One region of the Colwellia sp. F1 genome, then DNA from elsewhere that is predicted to be linked to it. Evidence: predicted binding sites of a transcription regulator. Region 1 holds the regulator's gene; the other holds the start of a gene.
The links. Region 1 encodes MetJ, which represses methionine synthesis genes. Its sites were predicted from a motif close to TAGACGTCTAGACGTCTA; they were not measured.
Positions count from the first base shown of each region.

Region 2: the regulator MetJ is predicted to act here: its motif matches at 3,774-3,791, upstream of serA (phosphoglycerate dehydrogenase).

Region 1 covers NZ_JBWDLI010000012.1:86,482-94,297, reverse strand. Annotated here, with positions in the region: gene AC0UA9_RS12620 (S1/P1 nuclease) at 1-121, opposite strand, end outside; gene AC0UA9_RS12615 (acyl-CoA thioesterase) at 135-611, opposite strand; gene hemE (uroporphyrinogen decarboxylase) at 1,262-2,329, shown strand; gene metJ (met regulon transcriptional regulator MetJ) at 2,380-2,709, opposite strand; gene metB (cystathionine gamma-synthase) at 3,013-4,173, shown strand; gene metL (bifunctional aspartate kinase/homoserine dehydrogenase II) at 4,252-6,723, shown strand; gene AC0UA9_RS12590 (hypothetical protein) at 7,008-7,816, shown strand, end outside.
Region 2 covers NZ_JBWDLI010000008.1:122,863-130,678, reverse strand. Annotated here, with positions in the region: gene tviB (Vi polysaccharide biosynthesis UDP-N-acetylglucosamine C-6 dehydrogenase TviB) at 1-43, opposite strand, end outside; gene AC0UA9_RS09505 (peptide MFS transporter) at 632-2,155, shown strand; gene AC0UA9_RS09500 (5-formyltetrahydrofolate cyclo-ligase) at 2,240-2,836, shown strand; gene rpiA (ribose-5-phosphate isomerase RpiA) at 2,974-3,630, shown strand; gene serA (phosphoglycerate dehydrogenase) at 3,868-5,118, shown strand; gene maiA (maleylacetoacetate isomerase) at 5,233-5,871, opposite strand; gene AC0UA9_RS09480 (fumarylacetoacetate hydrolase family protein) at 5,917-6,918, opposite strand; gene tyrR (transcriptional regulator TyrR) at 7,149-7,816, opposite strand, start outside.

The DNA of each region.
Region 1 (7,816 bases):
GGCTAAGCTGTTCAAAGGCTATTTGACAAACGAGTTGATGACCAAGCTTTCCCATAGCAAAGCTTGGCTTATTGACTAAAAAAATGCAGCTAAGTGCAAAAATAACAATAAAATTTTTCATTATTAACGCGCTATTAGTCCACAAAAATTTGCATTTCATTACCTATTTTTTTACGCATCTCCATGAGTTTAATTGCTGTAGCATGTTGCTTTTTGTCTGCGGCTGTTTCGGGGATCCATTTGGGAACATTTTCTGGTTGGCCATCTTGGTCCATCGCAACCATAATTACAATACAGTGCGTTGTTAAGCGACGGCTTAATGATTTTGGATCGCAAGCGTTAACTTCTATGGCTATATGTATTGAAGAGTTTCCTGTGTAAATAACTTTTGCATCGACCTCAACTAAATTACCCACATGAATAGGGCTAACAAAACGTATGCCACCTGCATAGGCAGTGACGCAATACAAACCGCTCCAGCCAGCTGCACAAGCATAGGCTGCTAAATCAATCCATTTCATTACTGCGCCACCATGGACTTTGCCGCCAAAGTTAACATCTTGTGGCTCGGCTAAAAATCGTAGTGTTATATTACGTTGAGGTTTATTCATTATATTTTCTCAAAAATTCATCGTTAAAGTTGTCGTTAAGGGTGACTATATTCTATAAGGCTGCTAGATAAGTGAATATTTATACCAAACATTATTTTTAAGGTGTGGCTGGTAAAATATTGTTTAAAGGTATCATTGATTAGAGCATGACGTTAAGGGCTTGTTGTTGCACCTGTATGTATTATAAACGTTAAGCAATAAAAAAGCCTTTCTCAATGAGAAAGGCTTGAAATGCTCGCTTTATGGTCTTGTTAATCAAGATTCTTATTAATTGTTTTAGAAGTATTATTATTATTATTCAATGCTTCTTTTGCTGCGCAGCTATTTTATATCAAAGCAATTTCACCACTGCAACAACTTTAATAGAGTATAAACTCGACGATTTTTTTCGTACAAGCCCTTATTTGACCTGATTTTTGAGCTAAGTAACTGATTGTTACATTAAATATGTGAAATAAACAAAAAATAACAAAATAAAATAAATAGAAATGTTTTTTCGCCTGGTCGATAATAAGCGCTAATTCAAAGGAATTGATTTAGCGCATAGATTCAAAATACAGCGAGTGCTAGAATGCTACTATAAATTGCTTCCTATTCTATTGAGTAAGAATATAGCAAATTAACAAATGGATAAATTAGAGGGTTTTTTGGTGACAGAATTAAAAAATGATACTTATTTACGTGCGCTTTTAAAACAGCCAGTGGATTACACGCCAGTTTGGATGATGAGACAAGCTGGGCGTTATTTGCCGGAATATAAGGAAGTACGCAAAAATGCGGGCGATTTTATGTCGGTTTGTCGTGATGCTGACCTAGCGTGTGAAGTAACTATTCAACCGCTACGTCGTTTTCCACTTGATGCCGCTATTTTATTCAGTGATATTCTTACAATCCCTGACGCCATGGGGTTAGGCTTATATTTTGAAACAGGCGAGGGACCCAAATTTGAACGGCCTATCACCTGCAAAGCAGACATAGACAAAATTGGTATTCCTGATCCTGAAGTCGAACTACAATATGTAATGAACGCTGTACGTACTATCAAAAAAGAATTGAATGGTAGTGTGCCACTTATTGGCTTTTCGGGCAGCCCATGGACACTGGCAACCTATATGATTGAAGGTGGCAGCTCTAAAGGTTTTACTAAAATTAAAAAAATGATGTTTGCAGAGCCTCAAGCGCTGCACTTATTACTTGATAAGTTGGCTGAGTCAGTTATTTCATATTTGAATGCGCAAATTGCTGCCGGTGCACAATCTGTCATGGTGTTTGATACGTGGGGCGGCGTACTCTCAGCACGAGACTATAAAGAGTTTTCTTTACAGTATATGCATAAAATTGTAGACGGCTTAACAAGACACAATGATGGCCGCCAAGTGCCGGTAACTTTGTTTACAAAAAATGGCGGTATGTGGCTTGAAGACATTGTAGCAACAGGTTGTGATGCAATAGGGCTTGATTGGACGCTTGATATCGAGCACGCTAAAGCACGTGTAGGGGATAAGGTAGCTTTACAAGGAAATATGGACCCTTCTATGTTATATGCACCCTTACCGCGCATTGAACAAGAAGTGGAGAAAATACTCGCAGGTTTTGGTAAGGATGGTACCGGGCATGTATTTAACCTAGGGCATGGTATTCACCCCGATGTGAACCCTGAGCATGCAGGACACTTTATTGAGTCGGTGCACCGGTTAAGTAAGCCATACCATTTGTAAAAAAGTAGAAAACTAAGTGCTAGACTCTAGAGGCTAGCACTTAGTGCTACTTAATCTTCATCTAGATCATAAGCACTGAAATCAGTAATGCCTTTTTCTTCTAAAATACGACGAACACTAGCTGGTAGTTTTTCATTATTATCTTTCGCGAGATCTTCGTCATCAGGTAAGGGTTGGCCAGTAAAAGCATGCAAAAATGCTTCGCACAACAACTCACTATTAGTCGCATGACGTAAGTTGTTTACTTGGCGTCTAGTGCGTTCATCGGTTAATACCTTTAAAACACGCAAAGGAATTGAGACTGTAATTTTTTTAACTTGCTCACTCTTTTTACCATGTTCGGCGTAGGGATTAATATATTCGTCATTCCACTGAGCCATGTAAATTCCTCTGTTACTATTAATATCGGCGGTTAATTAGGGTGTTAATATTGGTGCTGTAAATGTATTTACAGGGTATTATTTCATCAAGGCTTGATTAAAATAAAAAGTATAGATTATTTTATTATTAATAATGCAATTCTACTGGCTGTAGAAATTCAGTCAAGTAGAAGTTTAGATGTCTAAAAAATCTTGACCTAAATAACCAAAACCTTTAGAGTTATAGACGTCCAAACATCCAAACGGATGGATCAAAAGAATAAAGCTGTTAGTTAACAAGAATAGGGAAAAAAGATGTCGAAAATGAAAACGAATAATATTACTTCATCGGCAGTGCAGGCAGGTATTAATATCGACCAACACTACGGGGCGGTTGTTGCTCCTATTCACTTATCAAGCACTTATTCTATGAAGGGCTTTAATGAAAAACGACAATTTGACTACTCTCGAACGGGCAATCCAACCCGAGAAATATTTGCACAAACCATTGCTGATTTAGAGCAAGGCAAAGTAGGTATAGCAACTAACACAGGGATGTCATCGGTGTTGTTACTATGCCAGCTATTATCCGCTGATGATTTAGTGGTTATTCCACATGATTGTTACGGTGGTAGTTTTCGGTTGTTTACTCACCTAGCTAAACGCGGTCAGTTTAACTTAATTGTTGTTGACCAAAATGATCAACAAGCATTAGCTCAAGCATTAGCACAAAAACCTAAGTTAGTTTTACTAGAAAGCCCAAGCAACCCCTTATTACGCTTAGTTGATATTGAAAAAATTGCTCAAGCTAGTCATGAAGTGGGTGCTTTAGTCGCTGTCGATAACACTTTTTTATCACCGGCCTTACAGCAACCCTTAACTTTAGGAGCTGATATTGTTTTTCACTCAACGACTAAATATATTAACGGACATAGTGATGTTGTTGGTGGTGTGCTAGTCACTAAAGCGCAAGCGTTAGGAGAAGAGTTAGCTTGGTGGGCCAACTGTATTGGTGTTACGGGTAGTGCTTTTGATAGTTTCTTGGCTTTACGAGGCTTAAAAACATTACCAATTCGTATCAAGCAACACCAAGAAAACGCACAGCAAGTTGCCGTCTTTCTTAAAGAGCACCCCGCAATTGACACTGTTTATTACCCTGGTTTTGAAGACCATCCTGGTTATGATATCGCGAAAAAACAGCAATCAGGCTTTGGTGCTATGTTAAGTTTTGATGTAAAAGGCGGCGTTGAAGCGGTGAAAAAATTATTCGACAATATTGCGTTGTTTACGTTGGCACAATCATTAGGTGGTGTAGAAAGTTTAATTTGTCACCCAGCCACCATGACCCATGCAGGTATGGGGGAGCCGGCCAGACTTGAAGCAGGGATCACCGACTCATTAGTTAGACTTTCAGTGGGCATTGAAGATATTAATGACATTTTGGCTGACTTAGCACACGGGTTAACACAAAGCCAAATGGATTAATGGCACTTGCATTATTCTAGTAATTACCCATGATACTTGCACCTTCGCAACCACAGCCACTATTTGATAGAAAAAACAATGACAGAATTACAAATACCTGAAAATAAACTCGAAAAGCACGCTGTTAATGTACATAAATTTGGTGGTAGCTCGTTGGCGAATGCAGCATGCATTGAACGGGTTGTTGAGGTTATTCGGCAAAACTGTCAGTTAAATGATATTATTGTTGTGTCTGCGAATGGTAAAACAACCGATAGCTTATTTGCACTACTGGCTTTAACAGATAAAAGTGCTATAACAGATGCATTAGCTGCATTACAAGCGCAACAAACATCATTGATCAACCATGTTTTAAATGAGAAAAGTGCACAACAACTAACCCAGCTGCTATCAGTAGATATCGCACAGCTAACGCAGTGGTTATCAAGCGGTACCATTCAATACAGAAATGACATTCTCGCTTATGGCGAGTTGTGGTCTGCACGTTTATTGTCAGCAGTGCTCAATGAAAAAATTTGCCCAAGTAACTCAGTCGATGCGCGAGATTTTCTCGTTATTGATAACGAGCAAAGCTGCACAGTTGATCATGCATTAAGTAGTGTACAGCTGAAAAAACGGCTGCAATTTGGCAAGCTCGCCGTAGTTACTGGCTATATTAGCCAAGATAGTCGCGGCAAAACCTGTACTTTAGGTCGTAATGGGAGTGATTACTCAGCCACCATTCTCGCTGCTTTGGTAGGCGCTTTACATGTAACCCTATGGACAGACGTTGACGGTATTTATAGTGCCGACCCCCGCATTGTGCCTAATGCTAGAAAGTTGCATCGTTTACCTAGTGGTGTTGCCAAAGAATTAGGCCGTTTGGGGAATCCTGTGTTGCATGCAAAAACCCTAACACCTCTGGTGAACGAAAGTTTATCTCACCACTGCCATTTACATGTTGCCAGTAGTTTTGACGCGCAAGTATTAGGCACTGAAATTGGAAGGTTTGGCCATATTGCCAAGCAAGAGTTGTCAGTAACTTACTTAAACGATTTAATTTTAGCGCAATCAAACAGTTTTGTTAGTGATTTAGCAGACGATTTAGGTGGGCGCTTAGGCAGTAATCTCTTTAATAAGGTTTTACTCGACTTTTCTCCTATTTGCGCAGACGCTGTCCATGGTGTTGTTATTGACCAAAGCCAGCAAAAAGCCCTGAGCCAATGGTTAGCAAGCCACAGCATTGAAGTGAGCTTTAAGCCAGTGGCAATTATCGCCACTGTTGGCCATAAAGTGGCCCAGCGCGGTGACATTAAAGCTCGGTTTAAGCGCTCGTTAAAAAATGCTCAGCCTTTACATTTAGTTGCGGGTGAAAATAACCACAGTATTATTGCTATTTTATCTCAGCCGTGTAGTACAGAACTATTAAATCGTGTGCACCACGACATGGTAAAAGACTCACGCCATATTGGGTTAGTTGTTGCCGGCTTAGGTAATATTGGCGAGCGCTTTATTGAATTACTCCCAACACAGCTAAACCGAATTTATGCGCTAGAAAATATTCACCTTGTTGGTTTACTATCGTCAAAGAAGGCATTAATTAATAATGATGGTATTGAAGTAAGTCAGGCATTGTCATTGTTTAATGAATTAGCAAAACCCTATGACCACGAGCAGTTATTATCATGGTTAAGTAATCACCCTTACGACGAATTGGTTGTAGTGGATATTACACCCAGTGAACAGTTTAGCTTGCTCTACCAAGACTTTTTTGCCTTGGGTATTCATGTAATTGGTGCGAACAAATGGGCCGCTTCAGCAGACAGCACGCACTATAATAAGTTAGTAAAAATAGCCGATGAAAATAACAGCGTATGGTTAGGCAATACTACAGTAGGTGCAGGGTTACCGATTAATTATGCTATTCAAGATTTAAAAAATAGTGGTGATAAAATTACCGGTATCGCAGGTATTTTTTCTGGTACCTTATCTTGGTTATTTGAAACTTATGATGGTTCAACCGCCTTTTCTACCTTGCTATTAGCAGCACAGGAACAAGGCATAACAGAGCCAGACCCACGCGAAGATTTGTCAGGGCGTGATGTTCAAAGAAAACTATTAATTTTAGCCCGTATGGCGGGTTTTGAATTATCACTTGAAGACATTGATTGCACTAACTTAGTGCCAGAAGCATTACAAAGCCTCAGTATAGCGGCGTTTTTAGCCAGAGCTAATGAACTAGATGACTTTTTCGCTACAGCGTTAAATGAGGCGAAAAAGCAAGCGAATTGCATTCGTTATGTAGCTCGTTTAAGTGTTAACGAGTCAGGCAGTATTCAAGCTAAGGTAAGCTTGGAAGTATTACCGCAAAATGATGCTTTTGCTGGTTTAACTCCTTGCGACAATATTTTTCAGATTACCAGTCAGTGGTATCAAGAAAACCCGTTAATTATACGGGGGCCAGGCGCAGGGCGAGATGTGACTGCCGGTGGACTCCATTCAGATTTAGTTAATATTTGTCAGCAATTAGCGCATAAACAAAAACAAGTTAACATTAAGGGGATAAACTAACTTGTTTACTCATTAGGCCAGTAGATTGACGCAATGGCATCTTGCCTACTGCGTTGATACATAACACTGAAAAGGCCTAGTTTCTCTCAGTGACTGAGTTGAATTATGGCAAACCTTGCATTATATATTAATTATATCCCCCTAAAAACAAGCGAAAAACAACCATAGATTACATATAAAATACCCTTTAGCATTCAGGGTATTTACTTTTGAATTTGTTGCTTAGTTGCGTTTTTTCTAGCATTATTGTCTTTCACCTCTTGCTTATATAAATAACTTAATACATGACTACAAGTGCTCAACACCAAACACACTACACCCGCCAGGCCCATATTCTAATTGAAAAAATTTATGGCCGCAGCGTGTTAAAGGACTCTGTGCTTGAACGTGCTATTAATTATTTTGAGCATCACGAATTTATTACGACCGATGCGACCGTAAATGCTGACAGCCAAATCTTACATAAACTCGAGCAAACAGAGCGCCATAGCCATTTACAATCTATATGTGATGCTATAATTGAATTAACGGAAGGGAGTAGTTTTGAAGAAAGCAATAAAAAGTCTGCCCAGCTACTTGGCACTATTCAATTAATTAGTCCAACTGAAGGCAACAAGGTAACGGTTAGCAATGAAAAAAGTAAAGGGCTGTATAAGGCGATTTTATGTTTACGTTTACTTGACCGACTGCTGTTAGATAATAAGTTGAATGATCCGTATATTCAGAAGGTATTGGCAGAGTTTGAAGGAAAGTCTTTTGCAGAGCTGAATATAGCAGAACAAGCTCGCTTTACAGAGCTTGTTAAAGTACCACTGATTATGGCTGCTTTACTACAAGATATAGGTCACCACCATGCAAAGGCGCAAGCGATTCTCTGTGGTGCAGATGGTACTGAAGACCCTAACCGTACTTTAGAGGCGCATCAAAGAAAGCAATTACTGCAGATTAATCATAATCAAACCCTTGGCTATATATCAAACGGCATTGGCATGCGGCATTATTCAGGAAACAGCAAAGGTGATCGCGATGACTTTGTACTTGAAGAGCAGCTTAAACACCAGTTTATAAAAAAGTTAATTAAAACCAGTTTTAA
Region 2 (7,816 bases), on a different contig from region 1:
AACCAATCACTGCTACTTTTACTTCACTTAATGTATATGACATTAAAATATTCCATTTTTAAATTTATTCGGCTTCACCAACACTATGCAAAGCCAGTACCAATTGCTTTTATTAAAACAATCCTAAATGACGATAAAAAACTTAAATGCGCTAAAGCAAATTGTGCCGCTTAGTTACCGGTTATGCGCTTAAAGTAATGACACAAAAGTTTAGCAGTATATTTACATCCAAACAACATCAGCAAAGCAGGGGCAAGGCAAAATAGCTACAATTAACAAGGCGTTTAATGGCCTGCCATTACGCTGATTATCACTAAAAATACCACTGTATTTCCCATGATAATAGCAATTACCCGTGTTTATTTCTTAAACACTGGCCTAAAGCCGTCTATTTACCACGGTTAAAGCCTCAGGTTACTTTTTGGCTTATAAAGGAAAGATTTCGCTACACAAGGCACAATAACAAGCCGTTGCGTCATTATTGAAACTTGCCTTTAGCTAAAAGCACAGGTATAAAAGCACCTTGTATAACTTTTTTGCTGTTAATATTTGCTATGAATATTTATTGGGCAAAGTGTGCATCCTCGCAAGTATATCTACTTATTATAATAATTAAAATTAGGACAATTATATGTCATCAGAACCAGCAAAAGATTTTTTTGGTCAGCCTAGAGGCCTTAAAACACTCTTTTTTACCGAAATGTGGGAACGCATGAGCTACTACGGTATGCGTATGTTGCTTGTGTTATTTATGACCGCAACATTACAAGACGGTGGTTTAGGATTAACCGTTGCTTCTGCAGCGGCAATTTACGGTTTATACACCGGCTGTGTCTATTTTATGGGCTTACCCGGGGGCTGGCTTGCCGATAGATTAATTGGTGGACAAAAAGCAGTATGGTATGGCGGTATCATTATTATGACTGGTCATATTATTCTAGCCTTTCCAAGTGATTACTCCTTTTTTATTGGCTTAATTTTTGTCGTACTAGGTACTGGGTTATTAAAGCCCAATATTAGCGCTATGGTAGGACAGCTTTACTCTGAAAAAGACGTACGCCGTGATAGTGGATACGCCATCTATTATATGGGGATTAATATTGGCTCAGTCATAGGCTACGGTGTTTGTGGCTACTTAATGGAAAGCCAAGGTTGGCACTGGGCATTTGGCGCTGCCGCTGTTGGTATGGCGATTGGCTTAATTCAATACAAAGTGACTACGCCTAACCTACAGGGTGTTGGCGCAAAGCCAGCTTACCCTTTGTCAGCCAAAGCACAAAAGCTAAGTTGGACTATTATTACGGCATTTTTAGCCGGTGTTGCCCTACTCACTTACCTCGTATTTCAAGGTATTGTTACTATAGTGCCCGTTGCTATTGCACAATATGTGGCCGTGGTATTTTCGGCTATTTTTGTTATTTACTATGCCACTATATATTTTGGCGGCTCTTTAAGCCGAGTTGAAAAGAAAAAATTAGTTGCGCTGCTTATTATTTGTGTTGCTTCTGCTTGTTTCTGGTCTGGTTTTGAACAAGCCGGTTCGTCAATGAATTTGTTTACCCGTGATTATACCGACCGAATTGTTGGTTCGTTTGAAATTCCTACCGGTTGGTTCCAGTCGTTAAACGCAATTTTTATCGTATTATTGTCGCCTTTCTTTGCGGCTTTATGGATTAACCTAGGGAAAAGATGGGTCAGCCCTTCATACGGCTTAAAGTGTGCTGCTGGCTTAATTATTATGGGTAGTGGCTTTATTGTGATGTTTTTTGCCGCGCAATATGCCGCGTCAGGCATGAAAATTGCGCCCTATTGGTTAGTTGCAACCTATTTCTTACACACAGTAGGTGAACTTTGCTTAAGCCCAGTAGCATTAAGTGCGGTCAGTCGATTATCGCCAAAACGCTTCTCAGGCCAAATGATGGGCATTTTTGTCTTAACCTACTCAATCGGAAGCATTATTTCTGGTTTATTAGCCGGTAACTATGATCCAAACAATGTCTCGCAAATACCTGCGCTTTACATACAAATTAGTTTGTTTACTATTGGTATTGGTTTAATTGTTTTATTACTTGGTTTTAAATCAAGGTTCTGGGAAAACTTAACAGACGAACCTCAAAGCAAAAACAACGCAACGTTAGCAAGCAATAATACTTAATTAACGTTATTACTATCTTGGTTAATATTGGGTGGGTGCTACCAAGCGCCCACCGTTATTTTCCCTAATAAACATACAACTTACATGCCTAAGCCTTTGTTAGTAACAAGATCATCACTGAGAAAAACAGTACGCGATAAAAGAAAAGCCCTCAGCGCTACATTTCAACAAAACGCTGCTAACGCTTTAGTGCAAACCCTAACAAACCAAGCGCAGGTAAACAAAGCCCAGCATATCGCACTATACCTAGCGAATGACGGTGAGTTGAACCTCCAACCCTTCATTCATTGGTGTTGGCAACACAACAAAAAAGTTTACTTACCGGTATTACACCCTTTTTGCCCCGGCCATTTACTCTTTCTTTTATATGAGCATACCAGCGTAATGGTGAAAAATCGCTTTGGCATTTTAGAGCCTAAATTAGCGGTTAACAAAGTGTGCCCATTAGCTCAGCTTGATATACTTTTTACCCCTTTAGTTGCCTTTGACAGTACTGGCGCTAGGTTAGGTATGGGCGGTGGTTTTTACGATAGAACCCTAGCTAACTGGCAACAATATCAAATGCACCCTATTGGCCTCGCACATGACTGCCAGCAAGTCGCCAGTATCCCTGTCGAAGCTTGGGACATTCCTTTACCTCACATTATTACCCCCACGCGCATTTTCAACTATAGCGCTTAACGCTTTAGCGATTCTCTTAACCTAAAACCAATCGCAACCCCTGTAATATTCACTGGGTATTGCTATCTTTTTCACAAGCTACTGCTATAATCTTCGCCTATAAATGACGTCGGCTAAATTTCCCATAAGGTACCCACATGACGCAAGATGATATGAAAAAAGCAGCAGCTTACAAGGCATTAGAATATATTCAAGAAAACACTATAGTTGGTGTTGGTACTGGCTCTACGGTAAATTATTTTATCGACGCTTTAGCAACAATAAAAGACGATATTAAAGGCGCTGTTTCCAGCTCTGAAGAGTCAAGCAAACGCTTAAAATCACACGGCATTGAAGTGTTTGACCTTAACAACATTGACACGTTAGACTTTTATATAGACGGTGCTGATGAAATTACCAAGCACTTAACCATGATCAAAGGCGGCGGCGCAGCGCTCACCCGTGAAAAAATTGTCGCGGCGGTAGCCAAGCAATTTATTTGCATTGCCGACGAGTCAAAACTTGTTGGAGTATTAGGTGATTTTCCCCTACCGGTTGAAGTAATCCCCATGGCGCGCAGCTATGTTGCCCGACAATTAGTCAAGCTGGGCGGCGATCCAGAATACCGCCAAGGCGTTATTACCGACAATGGCAATGTTATTCTTGACGTGCACAACTTAAAAATTACCGATGCTAAAAAACTAGAAGCAGACATTAATGCCATTGTTGGCGTTGTTACCAATGGTTTGTTTGCCGCCAGAGGCGCTAATTTACTTATACTTGGCGGCACCAACGGGGTAGAAGTTATTCAGTAGCATAACCCCCTTTAACAGCCTTTCAACTGCCCTTTGCACACTTACGCAAAGTTAACGGCAAACTGAATCAAATGGGGATTACTTAAATATTTACTTTAGAGTTTATGCACTATATGGTATCTTTATTTAACTATATAGATATCTAGCCATCTAAACGTTTTTATTTAGCTGACTTTTATTTAACAACCTTTTTTACTAACAATGTAATTCTAACTTAAATAAGCGAAGCCACACATTATGACAACAAACAAAAAATCATTAGCAAAAGACAAAATAAAAATCCTTTTACTTGAAGGTGTACACCAAAGTGCTCTAGATGAACTAAAAGCAAAAGGTTATACAAATATTGAATATATTAAAACTTCGCTTTCTAATGAAGATTTAATTGAAAAAATAGCCGACGTACACTTTATTGGTCTTCGCTCACGTACCCAACTTACCGACGAAGTTATCGCGCACGCTAAAAAGTTAGTCGCAATCGGCTGTTTCTGTATTGGTACTAACCAAGTCAATATTAAAGCTGCGAAACAACGTGGTATTCCTGTATTTAATGCTCCTTTTTCTAATACACGCTCGGTCGCTGAGTTAGTTATAGGCCAAACATTACTACTGTTGCGCGGCATTCCAGAAAAAAGTGCTAAAGCACATCGTGGCGAATGGTTAAAATCAGCAGTTGGCTCATATGAAGCGCGTGGTAAAACATTAGGTATTATCGGTTACGGTCACATTGGCACACAGCTTGGTATTTTGGCTGAAACGCTAGGGATGCGCGTTAAGTTTTACGATATTGAAACTAAATTACCGCTAGGGAATGCCAGCCAAGTCTTTTCATTAAACCAATTATTGGCTGAATCAGACGTGGTTAGTTTACACGTACCTGAAACACCGCAAACACAATATATGTTTGGTGAAAAAGAATTTGCTGCGATGAAAACTGGCGCAATTTTTATTAATGCTTCACGCGGCACAGTTGTTGATATTGACGCACTTGCCAAAGCCCTTACAGACAAAAAAGTAGCCGGTGCTGCTATTGACGTATTCCCGGTTGAACCTAAAGGCAATGACGATGAGTTTGTTTCACCATTACGTGGTTTTGACAATGTTATACTCACACCACATATTGGTGGTAGCACAAAAGAAGCGCAAGAAAACATTGGTTTAGAAGTCGCAAGTAAATTGGCTAAATATTCAGATAATGGCTCAAGCTTGTCAGCAGTTAACTTCCCAGAAGTATCATTACCTGAACACTCTTTACCAGGACAAACAGGAAGAAGTCGTTTATTGCATATTCACCACAACCAACCGGGTGTGTTAACGCAAATTAACCAAGCTTTTGCCCAAAACGACATCAATATTGCGGCACAATACTTACAAACCGACCCAGAAATTGGTTATGTGGTTATTGACATTGAATCAGCCGATAGCGCCCAAGCATTAAAAGCGTTAAAAGCGATTGACGGTACAATAAAAGCAAGAATATTACATTAGTGTAAAGAGTAGAGTCTAGGTGCTAGGTTCTAGGTGCTAGTTACTAGGCTCTAGATGCTAGGTACTAGTTACTAGTTACTAGGCTCTAGTTACTAGCTTCTAGTCTCTATCCCCTCAAACCGCATCAGCTTGATTTTCTGGTAACGCCCGTTGAAAAGCTTCTAGTTTATTACAGTTATCCACCACTCGGTTTATGTAGGGGTATGCGCTCATATCAACGCCAAAACGCGTTGCATTATACACTTGCGCTACTAAACAAATATCTGCCACGGTAACTTGGTCTTTAACACAATAACAGCCAGATATTTTTACAAGTTTTTTTTCTATGGCATGAAAACCCACTGTCATCCAATGATCTATCCAGGCGGCTTTCGCTTCATTACTAACACCAAGATCAACGGCTAGATAATGCTGTACTCTTAAGTTGTTTAGTGGATGAATTTCACAAGCAATATCTAATGCTAATGCTTTCACTCGTGCAGTATCTTCAATTGTATCTGGGTATAATGACAAACCAGACTTGGTCGATTCTAAATAATCAATAATTGCCAACGACTGATGCAATGAAAAATCACCATCAACTAGGGTTGGCACTAACTGGCTCGGGTTAATTGTGGTATATTCCTCTTGAAACTGCTCACCACCATTATTCACTAAATGTACCGGTATAGATTCAAACTCAATGCCTTTAAGATGTAAAGCTATGCGTACTCGATAAGCTGCTGTTGACCGCCAATAACCATAAAGTTTCATCGTCTCCCCCCAACAATAATCTGTTTATTTATAATTTTTTTCAGACTAAACCTTATATTCCACCACGGTTTGATCAATTGCACCAAAAATACTGTCACCGCTGTCGCTAAACATCTCAATACGCACATTGTCGCCAAACTGCATAAATTCAGTACTTGCACTGCCGTCGGCAATAATTTCTAACATGCGTTTTTCGGCTAAACAACTTGAGCCAGCAGAGCGATCATAATTAGAAATAGTGCCAGAGCCAACAATACAGCCCGCCGATAACGGCCGTGTTTTTGCTGCATGGGCAATCATGGTGGGAAAATCAAAGGTCATATCAACACCGCAATTAGGCTGGCCAAAGAGGGTGTTGTTGAAATGTGTTGTTAACGGTAAGTGCAGTTTTGCACCGTCCCATGCGGAGCCTAATTCATCTGGGGTCACAGCAACAGGAGAAAAAGCACTAGATGGTTTTGAATTAAAAAAGCCAAAGCCTTTTGCTAATTCTCCCGGAATTAAATTGCGCAAAGAAACGTCATTAACCAGCATTAATAATTTAATGTGCTCGGCGGCTTGCACTGCTGACGCTCCCATAGGCACATCATCGGTGATCACCGCAACTTCTGATTCAAAATCAATACCGTAACTTTCGCAAGCAACGCTTATATCATCACGTGGGCCAATAAAAGCATCTGAGCCACCTTGATACATTAAAGGGTCTGTCCAAAACGTCTCTGGCATATCGGCATTACGTGCTTTGCGCACCAGCTCTACATGATTAACATAGGCGCTACCATCCGCCCACTGATAAGCTCTAGGTAAGGGCGATTCACAATGCGCTTGCACAAACGCTATTGCCTTATCCATTTGATGGTTGCTACTGATACTTTCATTTAAGGTGTCATACACCTGTATTAACTGCGGAGCGGCTGCTTGCCAGTTATCCAGCGCACTTTGCAATGTCTGAGCAATCTCAGGTACCGGTACGGCTCTAGTGAGATTTTTACTGACAACCACTAACTGCCCGTCACGGGTATTATTTTTAAGGCTCGCTAATTTCATAAAACACCTTTGTTGTAAAAGCAAAAATAGTAAAACACTATAAAAGTTTTATATTAGTACAAGGCCTTTATCTTACGAGCATTTAGCCAAAAGCTACAAGCGATAACAAAAGAGAAGGTATTTATCTATGGAAGTAATTGTTTACATGGTTTTGACACTGTGAAGTTGGCATTAACTTTTACCGCCAACTTCACAGCGTTATTTTTCATCCCTGCGAGCCAGAGCGGTTGTTATATTTTTACCGTTTTCTTATTAATGTCATACTCACGTAACTTGTTGGCAATAGCGGTATGGCTCAATCCCAGCTTCTTCGCTAACTGCCGGGTACTGGGGTAGGCAGGATAAAGCTTGCGCAATAAGTCAGCTTCGTAATTTTTTACCGCATTGTCTAATGTGCCTTCAAACTCTTGTTCTAAATAACCATGTTCACGTGTGTACGCTGGTAGTTGCAAATGGCACTCTTCTATTTCATCGCCTTCTAATAACGACGTTGCCCGCGTTAACACGTTTTCTAATTGCCGCACATTACCTGGCCAAGGGTAGTGTTCAATAAAGTCACGACACTCAGGTGTTAGTGTTAAATTCACCCGGCCAATTCGCTGCCCTGCCAAGGCAATAAAAGATTCAGCCAGAGGGAGAATGTCATTACGGCGCTCACGCAGTGGTGGAATATTTAAGCCAAACACGTTCAAGCGGTAATAAAGATCTTCTCTAAAAGCGCCAATCGACACTAAATGAAGCAAGTCTTTATTGGTCGAGCTAATAATACGCACATTAACCGTGACTTCTTGCTCTGAATTGACCCGCCTAAAACTGCCGTTTTGAATCACCCGTAACAGCTTGCTTTGCAGTTTTGTTGACATTTCACCAACTTCATCAAGAAACACACTGCCGTTAT